Ancylobacter polymorphus: one gene and its partner. The protein of the gene in region 1 binds, or shares a complex with, the protein of each later gene. Links are inferred from orthologs where the notes say so. Each region holds a gene or a part of one and is shown on either strand. Other genes may lie near its edges. The genes, in order: K9D25_RS18230 and pnp.

The links.
Region 2: the proteins of K9D25_RS18230 (region 1) and pnp are in contact, whole or in part, in a cryo-EM structure (PDB 9QH0), measured with the Escherichia coli proteins. The link is inferred for Ancylobacter polymorphus from one-to-one orthologs.

What each region holds. Positions count from the first base shown.
Region 1 is NZ_CP083239.1:3,801,439-3,812,072, forward strand. The notes cover bases 1-3,314. They hold K9D25_RS18230 (Rne/Rng family ribonuclease), read left to right. Parts: upstream 1-318; coding sequence 319-3,114; downstream 3,115-3,314. Other genes in these bases: K9D25_RS18235 (transglutaminase-like domain-containing protein), read left to right, coding at 3,282-3,314. In the rest of the region: more of K9D25_RS18235, read left to right, coding at 3,315-4,109; K9D25_RS18240 (SDR family oxidoreductase), read right to left, coding at 4,135-4,977; K9D25_RS18245 (winged helix-turn-helix transcriptional regulator), read left to right, coding at 5,122-5,493; K9D25_RS18250 (pyridoxal phosphate-dependent aminotransferase), read right to left, coding at 5,596-6,798; K9D25_RS18255 (M48 family metalloprotease), read left to right, coding at 6,944-8,410; K9D25_RS18260 (DsbA family protein), read left to right, coding at 8,446-9,231; aroQ (type II 3-dehydroquinate dehydratase), read left to right, coding at 9,422-9,865; accB (acetyl-CoA carboxylase biotin carboxyl carrier protein), read left to right, coding at 9,899-10,378; accC (acetyl-CoA carboxylase biotin carboxylase subunit), read left to right, coding at 10,389-10,634. UniProt on the Escherichia coli protein: Endoribonuclease that plays a central role in RNA processing and decay. Required for the maturation of 5S and 16S rRNAs and the majority of tRNAs. Also involved in the degradation of most mRNAs.
Region 2 is NZ_CP083239.1:1,122,614-1,132,891, reverse strand. What follows is about bases 6,485-9,442. They hold pnp (polyribonucleotide nucleotidyltransferase), read right to left. Parts: upstream 9,063-9,442; coding sequence 6,906-9,062; downstream 6,485-6,905. Other genes in these bases: rpsO (30S ribosomal protein S15), read right to left, coding at 9,310-9,442. Also shown: K9D25_RS05340 (FAD-binding protein), read left to right, coding at 1-793; glycolate oxidase subunit GlcF, read left to right, coding at 797-2,116; K9D25_RS24900 (hypothetical protein), read right to left, coding at 2,169-2,300; K9D25_RS05330 (asparaginase), read left to right, coding at 2,299-3,297; K9D25_RS05325 (methyl-accepting chemotaxis protein), read left to right, coding at 3,415-5,430; iron exporter MbfA, read right to left, coding at 5,502-6,458; more of rpsO, read right to left, coding at 9,443-9,579; K9D25_RS05305 (nuclear transport factor 2 family protein), read right to left, coding at 9,795-10,121; K9D25_RS05300 (winged helix-turn-helix transcriptional regulator), read left to right, coding at 10,199-10,278. UniProt on the Escherichia coli protein: Involved in mRNA degradation. Catalyzes the phosphorolysis of single-stranded polyribonucleotides processively in the 3'- to 5'-direction. Also involved, along with RNase II, in tRNA processing.

The DNA of each region.
Region 1 (10,634 bases):
TGTCCCACGGTTTTCGCGGCCATCTGACGTGAGCCGGACCGCGTGCGGTCGCGGCTCGCCCTGTTCGGTCGTGTAAGGACGGCAACCAACGATGATGCGTCAGCCGGCAAGTGTGGGTCTCGTGCGCAAGGCGGTTCACCGCTACGCACCTGCCCGCAGGCCCGCGACCTGCGCACCGCGTCGGCGCCCCGCCTGCGAGGCTCCCCGTCCTGCCCGCCGCATCCCCTTCGCGCTTTCAGTTTCCGCTTACTGGCACGGTCCGAGCCGTCCGGCGTCGCTGGCGACGTCGACGCGGCCGCTGCCCCATATGAGAGTTCAATGGCCAACAAGATGCTCATCGACGCCACCCATCCCGAGGAGACTCGGGTGGTGGTGGTGCGCGGCAACCGAGTCGAGGAATTCGACTTCGAAGCCGCCAATCGCAAGCCGCTGCGCGGCAACATCTACCTCGCCAAGGTCACGCGGGTAGAACCTTCCCTCCAGGCCGCCTTCGTCGAATATGGCGGCAACCGGCATGGATTCCTCGCCTTCAGCGAGATCCATCCCGATTATTACCAGATCCCGGTCGCCGACCGGCAGGCCCTGCTGGCTGAGGAAGAGCGCCAGCAGCGGCGCGACGCCGAAGCCGAGAACGAGGACAAGCCCAAGGGCCGTCCCCGCCGGCCGCGCGGCGCCGCCAAGTCCGCCGAGGGCGACGAGAGCGTTTCCGAGGAAGCCACGACCGAAACCGCCGGCGAGACCGAGGGCGACGCCGCCCCGGCGCGGCGTTCGCGCCGTCGCCGCTCGTCCGATGAAGAAGGCGGTGGCGAGGGCGGCGAGGTCGAGGAGATCGCCGACGAGGAAGAGATCGTCGACGAGGTCGGCTCCGACGACGCCATGGAAGAAATGCCGGAGCGCGCCCCGCCGCGCGGCCGGGCCCGCACCTACAAGATCCAGGAAGTGATCAAGCGCCGGCAGGTGATGCTGGTGCAGGTGGTCAAGGAAGAGCGCGGCAACAAGGGCGCGGCGCTCACCACCTATCTCTCGCTCGCCGGCCGCTATTCGGTGCTGATGCCCAACACGGCGCGCGGCGGCGGCATCTCCCGCAAGATCACCTCGGCCGAGGACCGCAAGCGGCTCAAGGAGGTCGCCTCCGACCTCGAAGTGCCGGAGGGCATGGGCGTCATCCTGCGTACCGCCGGCGCCAACCGCACCAAGCCGGAGATCAAGCGCGACTTCGAATATCTCCTGCGCCTGTGGGAGAATGTGCGCGAGCTTACTCTGGGCTCCACCGCACCGTCGCTGGTCTATGAGGAAGGCTCGCTGATCAAGCGCTCCATCCGCGATCTCTACAACAAGGACATCGACGAGGTTCTCGTCGCCGGCGAGGACGGCTACCGCGAGGCCAAAGACTTCATGCGCATGCTCATGCCGAGCCATGCGAAGAACGTGAAGATCTACAAGGATCTGCAACCGGTGTTCACCCGCTTTGGGGTGGAGAGCCAGCTCGACGCGATGTTCCTGCCGCAGGTGCAGCTGAAGTCTGGCGGCTATCTCGTCATCAACCCGACCGAAGCGCTGGTCTCCATCGACGTGAACTCCGGGCGCTCGACCCGTGAGCACAATATCGAGGACACGGCGCTGAAGACCAATCTGGAGGCCGCCGAGGAGGTGGCCCGCCAGCTGCGCCTGCGCGACCTTGCCGGCCTTGTCGTGATCGACTTCATCGACATGGACGAGAAGCGCAACAACCGGGCGGTGGAGCGCAAGCTCAAGGACTGCCTGAAGAACGACCGCGCCCGCATCCAGCTCGGCCGCATCTCGCATTTCGGCCTGATGGAGATGAGCCGCCAGCGCATCCGCACCGGCGTGCTCGAATCCTCCACCGAGGTGTGCCCGCATTGCGGCGGCACCGGCCATGTGCGCTCGTCCGCGTCGGTCGCGCTGCAGATGCTGCGCGGCGCCGAGGACATTCTCCAGCGCTCCAACACGCATAACCTGATCATCCGCACCCGCGCGGAAAACGCGCTCTATGTGCTCAACCACAAGCGCGCGCATCTGCACGAGCTGGAAGAGCGCTTCGGCGTGCTGATCACCATCGCGGCCGACCCGTCGCTGACCGGGCTCACCCCCTTCGCCATCGACAAGGGCGACGCGGTGCCGAACCCGATCCCGCTGCCGCGTCCGCCCGAGCTGGTGTTCGAGCCGGAGGACGAGATCGTCGGCGAGGAGAGCGAGGACGAGATCGAGACCGAGGCGCCGGTTGAAGCCGCCGCCGAGCCCGAGGCCGGCGAGAGCCGCGACGCGGCACCCACGGCCTCCGGCGACACGTCCGGCGAAGGCGGGCGCCGTCGGCGCCGTCGGCGCCGGCGTCGGCGCGGCGGTGGCGGCAATGGCGAGAATGGCGAGCGCCATGCCGAGGGCGAGACCGGTTCGGACATGTCCGGCGTCGAGTTCGAGGATGAAGGCGAGGACGGCGAGGGCGATGAGCCCGCCGAGACCACCGTGGTCGCGGACGAGGTGACGGCCGAGACTGTCGCCCAGGTCCCGGCAACCGACGTGCCGGCGACCGACGCGCCGGCCGAGGCTCTGCCCGCGGACGCGGCGATCACGCCGGCCGAGGCGCAGGACATTGCTGCGGCGGAACCGGCCCCTGAAGTCGTGACCGAGGCCGCTGCGGCCGCCGCGCCCGTCGAGGACGAGAAGCCGCGTCGCGGCCGTCGCGGCGGCGGACGCCGTACCAAGGCGGCGGCAGCCGAGGCCAGCACGGAGGCCGTGCCGGCCACCGAAGCTCCTGTCGCAGAAGCCCCTGCAGCGGAAGCGCCGACGGCCGAGGCGGCGGAAGCTGCCGAGGCGAAGCCCAAGCCCCGCCGCCGCCGTTCGACGGTGCGCGAGAAGGCGCCGGTCGCGGTGGAAGGCGATACGGTGAGCGAAAGCGTGAGCGCGGCGCCCGTGGAAGCGGCGGCGCCGGAAGCCCCGGTCGCGGAAAGCGCGCCGGAACCGGCCGTTGCCGCCGAGCCGGCGCCGGTGGAGGCGCCGCCGGCTGAGGAGGCACCCGCTCCTGCTGCTCCGGCCCCGGAGCCCGACCGCCCGCGCCGCACCGGCTGGTGGCAGCGCAAGATATTCGGCGAGTGATCGCCGATACCTGATGGTGGTGAGGCGAGGCGCATCTGCGCTTCTCCGGCCCTGAAAGCGAAGACGGCGCCGCACGGCGCCGTTTTCTTTTCACCTTTCGTTTCGGCCGGCGGGAACCAGCGTTGCCGCACCGGGTTGCCCTGCGTCGAGGACGGGGCGCACGCACTATGATCACCCTAAACTGCGGATACCGCATCGAGGTCGTGTGCGACCGGCCGACGGCGGCCATCACTCTTCTCGACCCGCACCCGGAACGGGCGGTGGACATTCTGCATGTCGATATTCTGGCCGTCAGCGCGCTCGGCGATGGCAGCCCGGTTCCCTGCGAGACCTATGAAGACGGTTTCGGCAATATCTGCCGGCGGCTGGTCATCCCGCCGGGCGGCGCGCGCTTCGAGAGCCGCATCAATGTCGCCGATCCCGGCACGCTTGATGTGTTCGACCTCAACGCCATCGAGCACAACCCGGCCGATCTGCCGCCCGGGGTGCTGCAGTTCCTGCTGCCGAGCCGGTATTGTGAGGTGGACGAACTGTCCAATACGGCGTGGGGCCTGTTCGGCAGCTACGCCCCCGGCTGGAACCGGGTGCAGCAGATCTGCAATTTCGTCCACGCGCAAATCCGCTTCGATTATCAGTGCGCACGCAGCACCCGCACCGCCGCGCAGGCGCTCAACGAGAGGGTCGGCGTCTGCCGCGACTTCACCCATCTCGCCGTGGCGCTCACCCGGGCGATGAACATTCCCGCCCGGTACTGCAACGGCTTTCTCGGCGATGTCGGCGTGCCGCCCAACCCGGCGCCGATGGACTATAATGCGTGGTTCGAGGCCTATATTGGCGGCCATTGGCACACCTTCGACGCCCGCCACAACGTGCCGCGCATCGGCCGGGTGCTGGTGGCGCGCGGGCGCGATGCCGCCGATATCCCGATGCTCCACACCTTCGGCCCGCATATTCTGCAGCGCTTCGAGGTGATCACCGAAGAGATCGCGGCCTGACGCCCGCGCCCGGAAATGCCCGGCGTCAGGACCGCAGCGCCGCGGCGTGGTCCTGCGCCCACTGCGCCACGCTGCGCGGCTCCTTGCCGGTCAGCGTCTTCACCGCGTCGGTCACGCCGGCCGTCCATCCCTCGCGCACGGGATAGAAGATGCTGGCGAGGAAGCGGGCATAGTCTTCGCCAACGCCAGCGCCGGTGAGAATGCCGACGAAGGTGTCGTCATCGACCGGGGCATAGGCGACCGGCTTGCCGATCACCTGCGCAAGGATCGCCGCCGCCTCGGCGTAGCTCAGCGCCTCCGGACCGGTGAGGTTGAACGCCTTGTTGTCGAAGGCGTCGGTGGTGAGCGCGCTCGCGGCGCTGGCGGCAATGTCGCGCCCGTCGATGAAGCTCGACTTGCCTTCGCCCGCCGGCACGGCGATGGCGCCGGCATGGTCGATGCCCGGCTTCCAGAAATTGAGAAAATTGTCGGTGAACCAGTTCGGCCGCAGGATCACATAGGGCGTGCCGGAGGCGATGAGCGCCAGTTCGACCTGGCGATAGGGGATGGAATCGTCGGCATCGACGCCGAGCGCGGTCTGCAGCACCACCTTCACCTTGCGCGCAGCGGCGGCCTCGATGACCGGAATCAGCCATTCGCGCGGCGTGGTGACGCCGCCCGGCAGCAGCACATAGGCGCGGTCGACACCCTCGAACGCCGCTGCATAGGTCTCCGGCCGGTCGAAGGCGAAGGCCACGCCGTCCGCGCCCTCGATCGCCGCGCCGCTGCGCGAGGCAGCCTTTACCGTCTCACCGCGCTCCAGCAACTCCTTCACCAGCGGCCGTCCCACATGACCGCTCGCGCCGAGAACCAGAATCTTGCCTGCCATCGTCCGTCTCCTTAGTATCTAACGGAAACCATGTTTCGAATGACAACCTACGCCCGTCCCCCATGTCCGCAAGAGAGCACTTTGCGCTCACATGGTGGCGTCGAGGAAACCGGCCCGCCGGTGTCAGCCACGAGGGAGACCGCGATGCGCTACGCCTATAATGTCTATGAAGACCGCTGCCCGACGCGGCTGGTGCTGGACCGGCTCGCCGACAAATGGGCGCTGCTGATCCTCGACCGGCTGGAAGACGGGCCGGTGCGCTTCAACCATCTGCGCCGCGACATCAAGGGTATCTCGCAGAAGGTGCTGTCGCAGACGCTGAAAAAGCTGGAGCGCGACGGGCTGGTGACGCGCACGGTTTATCCCACGGTGCCGGTCACGGTGGAATATGCCCTCACCCCGCTCGGTCGCGCGCTGGGCGAGACCGCCGCCGCCCTCACCCATTGGGCCGAGCACAATATGGACGCCATCCTCGCTGCCCAGGCCGCCTACGACGCGGCGCTGGTGGAACGGTAAGGGCTGTCGGACGCCGCCTGCATGCTTCGAGGCCGGCTTTACGGCCGGCACCTCAGCATGACGGCCGTTGTGAAAAGGACACAGGGCCGAGGTGCCCTGCCCTCATCCCTTGCGCAGGAAATCGCCGATCCGCCGCACCGCCTCGCGCATCTCGCCCGGCGCGCCGGCATAGGAGAGGCGCAGATAATGGTGACCGCGATGCGGGTCGAAATCGACCCCTGGCGTCGCCGCAACATGCGCCTCGTCGAGGAGCCGCCGGGCGAAGGCGGCGGAATCGTCGGTGAAGCGCGCCACATCGGCATAGAGATAGAACGCGCCGTCGACGGGCAGGAATTCCGGCAGGCCGGCGGCGGGCAGGCCCTGCGTCAGGATCAGCCGGTTCTCCTCATAGCCGTGCTTGACCGCCTCCATCTCGCCCGCGCCGTCAAAGGCCGCCTCGGCGGCGATCTGCGAGAGGGTGGGCACCGAGATCATCAGGTTCTGCTGCAGCCGCTCCACGGCGCGCACGAGCCCCGTGGGCATCACCATCCAGCCGACCCGCCAGCCGGTCATGCAGAAATATTTCGAGAAGGAATGGATGATGGTGGCCTCCGGGCTCACCGCCGCCGCCGTCGAGGCGGGGAAGGCGTAGTCGAGCCCGTGATAGATCTCGTCGGAGATGAAGCGGATGCCCGCCTCTTCCGCCGTGCGGATCAGCTCCGCCAGCGCTTCAGGGCGCATCATCGTGCCGGTGGGGTTGGCCGGGCTCGCCACCAGCACGCCCTTGAGCGGGGCGCGGCGGTGGGCGTCGAGCAGCGCCTCGGGGGTGATGACCCAGCGCGAGGCGGCGTCGGTCTCGATCAGCACCGGTTCGCAGCCGAGGGCGGTGAGGATGTGGCGGTAGGGAGGGTAGCCGGGATTGGCGATCGCCACCCGGTCGCCGGGCTCGAACTGGGCGAGGAAGGTGAGCAGGAAGCCGGAGGAGGAGCCGGTCGTCACCACCACACGTCCGGGATCGAGGTCGAGCCCGTAGGTCTCGCCATAATGCCGGGCGATGCGGGCGCGCAGCGAGGGGATGCCGAGCGCGGTGGTGTAGCCGATGCGGCCATGGTCGAGGGCGCGCCGCGCCGCCTCGCGCGCGGTGGAGGGGGCCGGCGCCGCCGGCTGGCCGACCTCCATATGGATGACATGGCCGCCCTCCGCCTCGATGCGCGCGGCCCGCTCCATCACGTCCATGACGATGAAGGGGGCGATCTCGCTGCGGCGAGAGGCGCCGGCAAGCCGCGCGGCGGCTGCGAGGCGATCTGACGGGAACGATGTATCCATGATGCCGAACCTTGCCCACGCGCCGCACGCGTGCCGCATTGTTTCGCGCGTGTCGGCGGACGTTCAATAGAAGATGATAACGGGTAGGCTTGACCCTGCCGTCACGACAGCGTCAGTTCGCCCCGGAAACAATTCGTGTCGATGGATGATGCCTTCGCTGCTGCTTGACAACCCCTCCCGCGCCACCCGCCGCCCGAGCGGTCGCCTTGTCGCGCGCCTACGCGCCGGGCTCACGCGCGGCGCCGCCTTCGTGGCCGCCGCCGCGCTGCTCGCCCCGTCCGCCCCGGCACAGGCGCAGAGCCGCCAGCCCGGCATCATCCGCGACGCCGAGATCGAGACGCTGATGCGCGATTACACGCGCCCGATCTTCAAGGTGGCCGGCCTGCAACAGCAGAACATCCAGGTCGTGCTTGTCGGCAGCGACAGTTTCAATGCCTTCGTCGCCGACGGAAGGCGCATCTTCATCAATACCGGCGCGCTGCAGCAGTCGAAGACGCCGAACGAAATCATCGGCGTGCTCGCGCACGAGACCGGCCATATCGCCGGCGGCCACCTCGCCAATATGCGCCAGCAGCTGGAGTCGGCGCAGACCGCCGCCATTGTCGGCATGCTGCTCGCCGCCGGCGGGGTGGCGGCAGGCGCGGCGAGCGGCGCCAATATGGGCGGCGCGGCGGCGGGCGCCATCATGGCGCCGCAGGAAGTCGTTCGCCGCACGCTGCTCTCCTATCAGCGCGGACAGGAAGCCTCAGCCGACCAGGCGGCGGTGAAGTACCTCACGGCCACCAAGCAGTCCGCCAAGGGCATGCTGACGACCTTCGAGCGCTTCCAGAACGACCAGATCTTCCTCAGCCAGCGCGTCGACCCCTATGTGCTGAGCCACCCGATGGCGACGGAGCGCATCGCGCTTCTGTCGGAGATGGCGCATAAGAGCCCCTATTTCGACGCCAAGGACCCGCCCGCCCTGCAGGCGCGGCACGACATGATGCGGGCCAAGCTGGTCGGCTTCACCCAGCCGCCGGACACGGTGAACCGTACCTATCCGCGTTCCGACACTTCGCTGCCGGCGCGCTATGCGCGGGCGATTTCCGGCTACCGCTTCGGCAGCATCTCCGACGCGCTGAACCAGATCGATTCGCTGATCGCCGACCAGCCGAATAATCCCTATTTCTACGAGCTGAAGGGCCAGGCGCTGCTGGAGGCCGGTCGGGCGCGGGAGGCGGTGCCACCTCTGCGCCGCGCCGTCGCGCTGTCCGATGGCAACCCGCTGATCCGCATGCTGCTCGGCCAGGCGCTGGTCGCCAGCGACGACAAGGCGTCGATGGAAGAAGCGGTACGCGAACTCAACTTCAGTCTGCAGCGCGAGCCGACCTCGCCCGCCGGCTGGCGCTACCTCGCCATGGCCTATGGCCGCAAGGGTGACATTCCCAATGCCGACCTCGCCTCGGCGCAGGCCGCCTATATGAGCGGCGATTTCCGCCTGTCGCGCGAGCTTGCCACCCGCGCCCGCAACGGCTTCAAGCTCGGCTCGCCGGGCTGGCTGAAGGCGGACGACATCGTCAACTACAAGCCGCCGGTGGACCCGAACGCCCGCCGCAAGCAGGCCGGCCAGTGACGGCCGGTACCGCCTCTTTCCCGCTGGAGACTCCCATGCTGCCCCTTCGCCTCCTCCGCCGCGCCGGCCGCGCGACCCTCGCGCTCGGCCTTGCCGCCGGCCTGCTGCTCGGCGCGGCGCACACACCGGCCTCCGCACTCGACGATGCCCAGCGCAAGGAATTCGAGAGCGTGATCCGCGACTATCTCGTGAACAATCCCGAGGTGATCCAGGAAGCGATCATGGTGCTGCAGCAGCGCCAGGCCGCGGCTGCGGCCAAGCAGCGCGAGACGGCGGTGGCCGAACTCAAGCCCCGCATCTACGACACCACGCGCGGCGTCGTAGTCGGCAACCCGCAGGGCGACGTCACCCTGGTCGAGTTCTTCGATTACAATTGCGGCTACTGCAAGCGCGCGCTGGGCGACATGGTCGACCTCATCAAGGGCGACCCCAAGCTCAAGGTGATCCTCAAGGAATTCCCGGTGCTCGGACCGGGTTCGGTGGAAGCGGCGCGCGTGGCGGTCGCCGTGCGCCTGACCGCGCCGGACAAGTATTTCGACTTCCACAAGAAGCTGCTCGGCGAACGCGGCCAGGCCAACAAGGACAAGGCGATCGAGGCCGCCGTCGCGGCCGGCGTCGACAAGGCGGCGCTGGAGAAGGCGCTCGACAATCCGGAAGTCAACGCCACGCTGCAGGACGACCTGCAACTGGCCGAGGCGCTCGGCATCGATGGCACGCCAAGCTATGTGCTGGGCGACCAGGTGGTGGTCGGCGCGGTCGGTCATGACCAGCTGAAGGACGCCATCGCCTCCGTGCGCAAGTGCGGCAAGACCCAGTGCTGACCGTCCATGGCTGAAGCTGCGGCGCGGACCGCCCCCACGGACCGCGCCGCACGCGGCCCCGCCGCAAGGTCCGCCGGCCGGGGATAATCCCCCGGAAAGCACGGCAGGGCTTGGCGCGGGGCCAGCCATTGCCTATAAACCCGCGGCCGTCCCGGCATGGGGCCGCCGGCGGCTGGCTCAACGAGGCGCGATGCCCGACACGGTGCATGTTCTCAACGGACCGAATCTGAACCTGCTCGGTACGCGCGAGCCGGAGATTTACGGCCGTGCGACCATCGCCGATGTGGAGGCCGCCTGCCGCGCCGCCTGCGAGCGTCATGGCCTCGACCTCGTCTTCCGCCAGACCAACCATGAAGGCGAGCTCGTCACCTTCCTTCAGGAAGCGCGCGGCTCGCGGGGCGTGGTGCTGAACGCGGCGGCCTATACCCACACATCCGTCGCCATCGCCGACGCCATCAAGGCGGCCGGCCTCATTGTCGTCGAAGTCCACCTGTCCAACGTCTTCGCGCGCGAAGCCTTCCGCCATCATTCCTATATTTCGCCGGTCGCCCGTGGGGTGATCTGCGGTCTGGGGATCGACGGCTACCGGCTCGCCATCGACGCGCTCGCCACCGCCGGTGGCAAGATCAGCTGAGGGAGACGGGCGAGCGACCGTCACGGGATCATGATGAAAACCAACAAGCCGAACATCGACCCCGCGCTCGTGCGCGAGATCGCCAACCTGCTGTCCGAAAGCGACCTCACCGAGATCGAGGTGCAGCACGAGGATCTGCGCATCCGCGTCGTCCGCGCCGCGCCCACCGTCTATGCCGCCCCGGTCGCGGTCGCGCCGGCCCCCGTGGCCGCCGCCGCCCCGGCACCGGCCGCCGCCGCGCCGGCGTCTGCCGCTCCCGTGGCCGACCTGTCGAAGCATCCCGGTCTCGTCACCTCGCCGATGGTGGGCACCGCCTATCTCGGCCCCGAGCCCGGCGCGAAGTACTTCGTCGAGGTCGGCTCGGTGGTGAAGGAAGGCCAGACGCTGCTCATCGTCGAGGCGATGAAGACCATGAACGCGATTCCCGCGCCCCGCGCCGGCACCGTGACCCGTATCATCGTGGAGAATGCGCAGCCGGTCGAATATGGCGAGCCACTCCTGATCATCGAGTGAGGCGCGCCTGATGTTCGGCAAGATCCTGATTGCCAATCGCGGCGAGATCGCCCTGCGCGTGCTGCGCGCCTGCAAGGAAATGGGCATCGCCACCGTGGCGGTTCATTCCACCGCCGACGCCAACGCCATGCATGTGAAGCTGGCCGACGAGAGCGTGTGCATCGGCCCGCCGGCCGCCAAGGACAGCTATCTCAACATACCCGCTCTGCTCGCCGCCTGCGAGATCACCGGCGCGGAAGCGGTGCATCCGGGCTAT
Region 2 (10,278 bases), 2.7 Mb from region 1 along the record:
CACCATCAAGGTGCTGCCGCGCCCGGAGACGGTGGAGACGCTGCTGCTGCTCGGCCTCGACCCGGCCGCCGCCGCCGGCGCGATGAGTGCGGCGGTCGGCTCCTATTACGACGTGTCCGGCGCCGCGCATGTGCCGGAAGCGGTGGCGGCCGCGATTCCCGCCGTCGCCGGCGCGGGCGCCTCGGTGACCGCGCTGCGGCTGGAAGGGGTGGCGCCGTCCATCCGCCACCGGCGCGGCAAGCTGGAAGAGATGCTGCGCGAGCGCGGCACGCTGTCCTTTCTCGACGCGGAGGCCTCGCTCACCTTCTGGCAGGCGGTGCGTGACGTGACGCCCTTTGCGGCTTTTGTCACCTCTCCCCCACGGGGAGAGGTCGGCGCGGCTGCCGCGCCGGGTGAGGGGGCTGGGCGCGCGCCTTCCCCCTCACCCCGCCCTCTCCCCGTGGGGGAGAGGGAGACGCATGCCCTCTGGCGGGTCTCGGTGGCGCCGATGGCCGGGCCGTCCGTCGGCGCGGCGCTGGCAGGGCTCGGCGCGCGCTGCCTTTACGACTGGGCCGGCGGCCTCATCTGGGTGGAGATGCCCGGCGCGGAGCCGCAGACGGCGGCGGTGCGCGCGGCGGTGGCGGCGGCGGGCGGCGGCCATGCGACGCTGATCCGCGCCAGCGCGGCGGCGCGGGCGGGCGAAGAGGTGTTCCAGCCGCTCGACCCGATCACCGGCGCGCTGATCGCCCGGATGAAGAACGGCTTCGACCCCGGGCGCGTGCTGAGCCCCGGGCGGATGTATGCGGGAGTGTGAGTGATGCAGACGAACTTCTCCCTCGCCCAGCTGGCCGATCCGCAGACGGCACGGTCGGAGCAGGTGCTGCGCGCCTGCGTGCATTGCGGCTTCTGCACCGCCACCTGCCCGACCTATGTGCTGCTGGGGGATGAGCTGGATTCCCCGCGCGGGCGCATCTACCTGATCAAGGACATGCTGGAGAACGACCGGCCGGCGACGCAGGAGGTCGCCAAGCATGTCGACCGCTGCCTGTCCTGCCTGTCCTGCATGACCACCTGCCCCTCGGGCGTGCACTACATGCACCTCATCGACCATGCGCGCGACCATGTGGAGGCGACCTATGACCGGCCGCTGATGGACCGGCTGACGCGGGCGCTGCTGGCGCGGGTGCTGCCGAGCCGCACGCTGTTCCGCCTCGCCATTGGCGGGGCGATGGTGGCGAAGCCCTTCGCCGGCCTTTTCGCCTCCATCCCCGGCCTCGCGCCGGTGGCCGCCATGCTGCGGCTCGCCCCCGCCCGGCCGGCCACGCGCTCGGCGGATGAAGGCGTGCGCCGCTTTCCCGCGCAAGGCACCCGCCGCGCCCGCGTCGCCCTGCTCGATGGCTGCGCCCAGCCGGTGCTGCGGCCGGAGATCGACGCGGCGGCGATCCGCCTGCTCACCCGGTTGGGCGTGGAGATCGTCCGCCCCGTCGGCGGCGGCTGCTGCGGCTCGCTCACCCACCATATGGGCAAGGAGGAGCTGGCGCTTGCCAATGCCCGCGCCAATGTCGACGCCTGGATGCGCGAGATCGAGGGTGAGGGGCTCGACGCGATCCTCGTGACCACCTCGGGCTGTGGCACGACGATCAAGGATTACGGCCACATGCTGCGCACCGACCCGGCCTATGCCGAGCGCGCGGCGAAGGTGTCGGCGCTGGCGAAGGATGTGAGCGAGTTTCTCGCCGCGCAGGAGCTTCCCGCGCCGGTGATCGCGCCCGGCATCCGCGTCGCCTATCACTCCGCCTGTTCGCTGCAGCACGGCCAGCGCGTGCGCACCGCGCCGAAGGCGCTGCTGGCCGGCGCCGGTTTCACCGTGCTGGAGCCGGCCGAAGGGCATTTGTGCTGCGGTTCGGCTGGCACGTACAACATCCTCCAGCCCGAGATCGCCGGCCGGCTGCGGGCGCGCAAGGTCGCCAATATCGAGCGCACCGACCCGCAGGTGATCGCCGCCGGCAATATTGGCTGCATGACGCAGATCGGCGGCGGCACGCGCGTGCCGGTGGTCCACACGGTGGAACTGCTGGACTGGGCGACGGGCGGGCCGATGCCGGCCGAACTGGCGGGGCTGCGCGCGGCGGCGTAACGGGCTGACGGGGTGACGGGCTGACGACTTGGCGGCGGGCGGCTAGATCATTTCACTGTTTCACGGAAACAGTGAAATGATCTAATTCTTTGTTTTGTCGCGTTTTCTTCACGCGAACCGGTATCCACTTCGCTCGAAAACGCTCTAGGGTGGAGCGTCCCCGCTGCGTCGTCAGGTCTTCCATGTCCGCTCTCCTTCCGCGTCCCCGTCTTCTCGTCCTCTCCCTCGGCGGCACCATCACCATGACCACGGCGCCCGATGGCGGCATCGCGCCGACGCTGGGCGCGGCCGAGCTGGTGGCCGCGGTGCCCGGTCTCGCCGAGGTGGCGGACATCGAGGCACGCTCGCCGATGAAGGTCGGCAGCGCCTCGCTGACGCTGGAGAACATCGCCGCCGTGGCGGGCGAAATCCGCGCCGGCTTCGCCGCCGGCATGGATGGCGCGGTGGTCATCCAGGGCACCGACACCATCGAGGAGACCGCCTTCGCGCTCGACCTGCTGGTGCCGGGCGAGCGGCCGGTGGTGGTGGTCGGCGCCATGCGCGGCCCGCAGCAGCCGGGCGCCGACGGGCCGGCCAACCTTCTGGCCGCCGCCCTCGTCGCCGCCAGCGACGCGGCGCGCGGGCTCGGCACGCTGGTGGTGCTGAACGACGAGATCCACGCCGCCCGCTTCGTGCGCAAGGCGCACACGGCGCTCACCTCCGCCTTCGTCTCCGACATGGCCGGCCCGCTCGGGCTGGTGGCGGAGGGGCGGGTGCGGCTGCTGACCCGCGTGGCGCGCCCGGCGCTGGCCTTCGACCCCGGCACAGTGCCGCTGCCGCCGGTGGCGCTGCTCAAGATCGCCATGGGCGACGATGGACGGCTGCTGCGCGCCGTGCCCGATCTCGGCTATGCCGGCCTCGTCATCGAGGGGGCGGGGGCGGGCCATGTGCCGGGTGCGCTGGCGCCGCTGGTCGGCGAGGTGGCGGCGCGCCTGCCGGTGGTGCTGGCCAGCCGGACGCTGGCGGGCCCGGTGTTCGCCCGCACCTATGGCTATCCCGGCTCGGAAATCGACCTGCTGGCGCGCGGCGTGCTCTCCGCCGGGCTGCTCACCGGGGTGAAGGTGCGGCTGCTGCTCACCCTGGCGCTGGCCGCCGGCGCCGACCGGGCAGCGCTGGCGCAGGCCTTCGCCGCTTATGAGTAGACCCGCCGGCCCGCGCCGCTGAGCCCGCTGCCCACAACCACCGGCAAGACTGGCGCAAGCCACATGTCCTTTTGTGCCGCAAGGTAAAAGGACACGTGGAGGTATCTCGTGGGCACGATGCGTCTCGGCATCGCGATGAAGCTCGGCATTGCGTCCGTGCTGCTCGTTCTTCTCTCCTGCGGTGTGCTGGTGAGCCGGCATTTCGCCATGACGAGCATCGAGGAGGCGAATGACGCCGCCGAACGGCAGGCGACGATCCTGAACGAGAGCGAGGAAGTGGCCGATCTGCTGACACGCATCCAGCTCAACGCCACGGAGATGCGGCTGTCCTTCGCCAATCCCAATAATGAGGCGCTGCTCGGCGCGGTGAACGCCGACATCACGGCGGCTCAGGGCCGGCTCGACCGGCTGATGGCGCTGGAAACCCATGACGACGACCGCGCGGACTTCGTGAAGCTCAAGCAACTGCTCGGCGAGTTCGGCGCCGTCACGACGCAGGTGCACGATTCGGAGAAGACGCAGCAGCAACTCGTCGAGGCCCGCCCGGCCCTCGCCATGCGGGCGCGCACGCATTTCTCCACCCTCGCCGGCCAGATGCTCGAACTCGGCAACACCGACATGGCGAGCAATCTGCAGCCGCTGGAGCAGCTGGTGGACAGCATCAATCTCGCCGCCTCCACCTATATGCTGGAAGGCGACGCCAAGCAGCTCAAGCGCCTCACCTCGATGCAGAACCGCGTCGTCACCATCCTCACCGATGTGCGCACGCAGATGGGCGACAACGCTCAGGTGGCCCAGACGGTGGAGACGGCGCTAAAGGATTTCGACGCCTATAAGCGGGTGATAGACGAGACTATCGCCGAACTCGCCAGCCGCACCGCGCTGGTGAACGAGAGCAGCACGCCGCTGATGCGCGAGGCGGCCAGCGTGCTGGCCGGGGTCACCAAGGAATCCTCCCTCCAGGCCGACGAGGCGCGGGCGCTGGCCGATCAGGCGCTCACCGACGGCATGACCCGTATTCTCATCTTCTCCGCCATCGCCATTCTGGCGGCGGTGCTGGCCAGCGCCTATTCCTTCTTCGGCATCGCCCGGCCGGTGCGCGAGGTCAGCGCGGCCATGGAGCAGGTGTCCGCCGGCGATCTGGAAGCCGCCATCCCCCATGCCGGGCGGACCGACGAGATCGGCGAGCAGGCGCGTGCGCTCACCGTGTTCCGCGACGGCCTGCGCGAGGCGGAGGCGGCGCGCGAGGAGGCGCGCGGTGCGGCCCAGCGCGCCGCCGAAAACCGCCACGCCGAGATGCGCCAGCTCGCCGACCAGTTCGAGGCGGCGGTGGGCGCGGTGGTCGACATGGTCGCGACCGCGGCCAACGACCTGCAGGCGGCGTCCGAAGCGCTCAACGCCACGGCGGAGGAAGCCACCAACCAGGCCGGGGCGGTGGCAGCCGCCGCGCAGCTCGCCACCGCCAATGTGCAGACCGTGGCGGCGGCGATGGAGGAGCTTTCCGCCGCCGCGCAGGAGATCGGCGACCGGCTGCAGCATTCCACCGTGATGACCGAGCGGGCGGTGGGCGAGGTCGCCGCCACCAGCGGCCAGATGAACGAGCTGAAGGCCTCGGCCGAGCAGATCGGCACCATCACCGGCCTCATCGACTCCATTGCCGGCCAGACCAACCTTCTGGCGCTGAATGCCACCATCGAATCCGCCCGTGCGGGCGAGGCCGGGCGCGGCTTCGCCGTGGTGGCGCAGGAGGTGAAGGCGCTGGCCAGCCAGACCGCGCAGGCGACCGCCGGCATTTCCGAGCGCATTTCCGGCATTCAGGAATCGACCGGGGGCGTGCAGGGGGCCATTGCCGGCTTCAGCGCCACCATCACCGAGCTGCGCAACGCCGCGGCGGCGATTTCCGCCGCCATGACCGAGCAGCACGCCACCACCTCGGAGGTCGCGCGCTCGATCCAGCAGGCGGCGAGCGGGACGCAGGAAGTGACCACCAACATCTCCGCCGTCCAGCGCACGGCGCAGGCCTCCGCCGCCGCCGCGCACCGGGTGCTGACCTCGGCGCGCGACCTGTCGCTGCAGGCGGTGACGCTGCGCCGCGAGGTGCACAGCTTCGTCGACATGGTGCGGGCGGGCTAGAGCACGCGCCGATCAGCTTGCATCGCAAGCTGATCGGATCGCGCTCTAAAGGCCCGCCCGCGACCGCCCCTTCACGAACTGCCGATGAGGATGCCGGCGGCCAGCACCAGCAGGCCGCCGAGCACCACCTGCACCAGCGCCGAGCCGAAGGGCGTTTCCATATAGTGGGTGCGCACATAGGCGATGGCGGCGAGCTCGACGGCGACGACGACGCCGGCGACCGCCGTGGCGGTCCAGAAATCGGGGATGAGATAGGGCAGGGTGTGGCCGAGCCCGCCCAGCATCGTCATCACCCCGCAGGCGAGGCCGCGCGGCCACGGACTGCCGCGCCCGGTGATGGCGCCATCATCCGACAGGCCCTCGGTGAGGCCCATGGAGATGCCGGCGCCGATGGAGGCGGCGAGCCCGACGAGGAAGGCGGCCCAGGAATCCTGCGTGGCGAAGGCGGCGGCGAAGATCGGCGCCAGGGTGGAGATCGAGCCGTCGATCAGCCCGGCAAGGCCCGGCTGGACGATCTGCAGCACGAAGACCCGGTGGGCGGCTTCGTCCTCATGCACGCGGGCGCCGCTGGTCTCGATCTGCCCGCCGAGTTCCTGCGCCAGCGTCTCATGCGCGCTTTCCGCCTCGGCGAGGTCGGCGAGAAGCTGGCGCGTGGCCGCGTCATGGGCGCGGGCGGCGGCCTTGATGTAGAATTGCTGCGCCTCGTATTCCATCACCTCGGCCTGCCGGCGCACCGCGTCGATGCGCAGCGTGTCCATTAGCCAGAGCGGGTTACGCTTGAGAAAGCCCTTCACGTCCTGCCGGGTAATGTAGGGCAGCGCCTCGCCGAAGCGGGCGACATAGAGCTGGTGCAGCGCGTGGCGGTGGCCATGCTCCTCCTGCGCCATGCGCTCGAACATCGCCGCCGTGGCGGGATAGTCCGCCTTCAGCCGGCCGGCGAATTGGAGGTAGATGCGGGCATCCTCCTCCTCATTGGAGATGGCGAGGGCGAGGATTTCCGCCTCGCTGAGGTCGGAGAAGCGTTTCATGGCCGGGCCCCGGAATAAGATTAGAAAGGTTCTAATCCTAGGGCGGGGAGGTGTCGATTGCCTGACAGGCAGGGCAGGCTTGTGTGAAACGCGGGGGCGGGGGGCACGAGACAGAAGGGGCGCGGCGAGCGCCTTCGTCATCGAACATCCTTCGAGGCCGGCCTGCGGCCGGCGCCTCAGGATGAAGGTGTTCCAAGCCCGCGAAACCGGAAAGCCGTATGTGGAAGAGGGAAACAGGCCTGAAGCGCCGAGCGTTGGCAGGGCGATGACTCGCGAGCCACGTCATCCTGAGGTGCGCGCGCAGCGCGCCTCGAAGGATGTCGCCCGGCGCGTCCTTGCGGGCCGTTGCGCCCAAATGAAAACGGGGCGCCAAGGGCGCCCCGTTATTGTTCGGAGCTGGCGCCAAGGGCGCCCCGCTCAAAATCCTCAACCGCGTGAAGCGGCGGATCACTCGGCCGTGGCGGCCTCGCCATCCTCGGCCTTGGCCTTGGCTTCGAGGTCCTCGCCGGTCGCCTGGTCGACGACCTTCATCGACAGGCGGGTCTTGCCGCGCTCGTCGAAGCCGAGCAGCTTCACCTTCACCTTGTCGCCTTCCTTGACGACATCGGAGGGCTTGGCCACGCGCTCCTTGGCGAGCTGCGAGACGTGCACGAGGCCGTCCTTGGCGCCGAAGAAGTTCACGAAGGCGCCGAAATCGACGACCTTGACCACCGTGCCCTCATAGATGTGGCCGATCTCCGGCTCGGAGGCGATGGACTTGATCCAGTTCAGCGCCGCCTTGATCGACTCGCCCGAGGCGGAGGCGACCTTCACCGTGCCGTCGTCCTCGATGTTGATCTTGGCGCCGGTCTTCTCGACGATCTCGCGGATCACCTTGCCGCCCGAACCGATCACTTCGCGGATCTTGTCGACCGGGATCTGGATCACCTCGATGCGCGGGGCATGCTCGCCGAGCTCGGAGCGGGCGCCGGTCAGCGCCTTGCTCATCTCGCCGAGAATGTGGTGACGGCCATCCTTCGCCTGGGCGAGGGCGACCTTCATGATCTCCTCGGTGATGCCGGCGATCTTGATGTCCATCTGCAGGGCGGTGACGCCCTTGTCGGTGCCGGCCACCTTGAAGTCCATGTCGCCGAGATGATCCTCGTCGCCGAGGATGTCGGAGAGCACGGCGAACTTCTCGCCCTCAAGGATGAGGCCCATGGCGATGCCGGCCACCGGGCGGCGCATCGGCACGCCGGCGTCCATCAGCGCGAGTGAGGTGCCGCAGACGGTCGCCATGGAGGAGGAGCCGTTCGACTCCAGGATCTCCGAGACGGCGCGCAGCGTGTAGGGGAACTCGTGCGCGGGCGGCAGCAGCGGGCGGATGGCGCGCCAGGCGAGCTTGCCATGGCCGATTTCGCGGCGGCCGGGCGAGCCCATGCGGCCGGTTTCACCCACCGAGAAGGGGGGGAAGTTGTAGTGCAGCAGGAAGCGCTCCTTATAGGTGCCTTCCAGGCTGTCGATGAACTGCTCGTCCTCGCCGGTACCGAGGGTGGCGACCACGAGGGCCTGCGTCTCGCCGCGGGTGAACAGGGCCGAACCGTGGGCGCGCGGCAGAACGCTCGCCTCGGCGACGATCTGGCGGACGGTCTTGGTGTCGCGGCCGTCGATGCGGATCCCCTCGTCGAGGATGTTCCAGCGCACGATCTTGGCCTCGAGCTCCTTCAGCACCTCGGAGAGGGTCTGGGAGTCCGGCACGTCCTTGCCTTCGGCGGCGAGGGCGGCGTAATGCGCCTTGGCCTTCGCCTTGGCATTGCCGACCGCCTCGTAGCGGTCCTGCTTGCGGACGATCTTGTAGGCGGCGCGCAGATCGGCGTCGATCAGGGTGCGCAGCTCGGCTTCCAGCGCCGAATGGTCGGGAGCGGCGAAGTCGCGCGGCTCCTTGGCGGCCTTCTCCGCGAGGCGGATGATGGCGTCGATGACCGGCTGGAAGTGGCGGTGGCCGAACATGACCGCGCCGAGCATCACCTCTTCGGAGAGCTCCTTGGCTTCGGATTCGACCATCAGCACGGCGTCGGCGGTGCCGGCGACCACGAGGTCGAGCGCCGATTCCTTCAGCTCGTCGAGCGTCGGGTTCAGCACATATTCATTGTCGATGAAGCCGACGCGGGCGCCGCCGATCGGGCCCATGAACGGCACGCCGGAGAGGGTGAGGGCGGCCGAGGCGGCGACCATCGCCACGATGTCGGGGTCGTTCTCAAGGTCGTGCGAGAGCACGGTGACGACGACCTGGGTGTCGTTCTTGTAGCCTTCGGCGAAGAGCGGGCGGATCGGACGGTCGATCAGGCGGGAGACGAGGGTCTCCTTCTCGCTCGGGCGGCCTTCGCGCTTGAAATAGCCACCGGGAATGCGGCCGGCCGCGTAGGTCTTTTCCTGGTAGTTGACGGTAAGCGGGAAGAAGTCCTGGCCGGGCTTGGGCGCCTTGGCGGAAACGGCGGTGGCGAGCACGGTGGTGTCGCCATAGGTCGCGAGCACGGCGCCATCAGCCTGGCGCGCCATGCGGCCGGTCTCGAGGGTCAGCGTGCGCCCGCCCCAGTCGAGTTCCTCGCGGTGAATATCGAACATGTCTGTCTCTGGCTTTCCGAAGCGGGGCCATGGGCAAGACGGCGAGAGACTCGGGGGGCTTCACGGTGGCGAGGCCACGGACCCGTGAGTCTCCGGCGATCCTGCCATGGCGCGCCGCTTCACTATCGGTCGCGGCGAGCCCCATGCCCGCCGCATCATGCGTCTTCAGCGCGACGGGTCCTCCGCCCGCGCCGTCGTCAATGCGCACGAGGCCCGCGCCTTTCGGGCGCGAGCCTCGCGTCGTGCCTCAGCGGCGGATGCCCAGACGCTGGATCAGCGCCTTGTAGCGGGCTTCCTCGGTCTTCTTGAGGTAGTCGAGAAGACCACGGCGCGCCGACACCATCTTGAGCAGGCCGCGACGGGAGTGGTTGTCCTTCGCGTGGCCCTTGAAGTGGCCGGTGAGGTTGGTGATCCGCTCGGTGAGGATCGCCACCTGCACTTCCGCCGAACCGGTATCGCCCGGCTTGGTGGCGTATTCCTTGATGAGCTCCTGCTTGCGCTCGGGAGTGATCGACATCGGGCAAGTCCTTTCGTGACTTCAGGTGAAAGGCGGCGCCGGGCCGGGAAGGCCGGAAGGGCGCGCCGGGGTCCGCAGATTGGCCGGGCCGGGATGTCGTCCAGCGCGGTCAAAGAACTACGGTCGCGCGGACAGGGGGTCCGCGACGCGCCGGCACCATACACGAAAACGGCGCAGGTGCTAGTGGAAGCTGCGCCGGCGCCGCCCCGCGCTCCTCAGGGCGCGATCTCCAGAAGGGCGATATGCGCGCCCTCCAGCGTGAAGGCATAGCGCAGATCCACCGGGCTGCCGGGAAAAGTGCCGACGACATGCGCCGTCACGATGAGGCGCTCGCCATCCGGCTCCACGCCTATCGGCTCGCTGGTGTACTCATAGGAGGCGGAGGCCTGCCGCTTCCAGGCCGCGATGGCTTCCGGGCCGCGGTGAAGCCGGCCTTCGTCCTTCACCACGCCCTCCGGGGTGAAGCAGCGGGCGACGGCGGCGGGATCGTCGTGGTCGGCGCGGAAATAGGCGGCGATGGCGGGGGGAAGTTCGACACTCATCCGGGCGGGCTCCGATGGTGGCGGCGAGCGGGCGCCGCGCGGTTGCGGGGCCTCCGAGATGAGCTTACGCTAACCAAATGACAAGTACGCACGAAAAAGTAAGCCCATTACCCCAGAGTAAGTCTGCCGCCTATACGCGCGAATCGGCGGCCTCCGG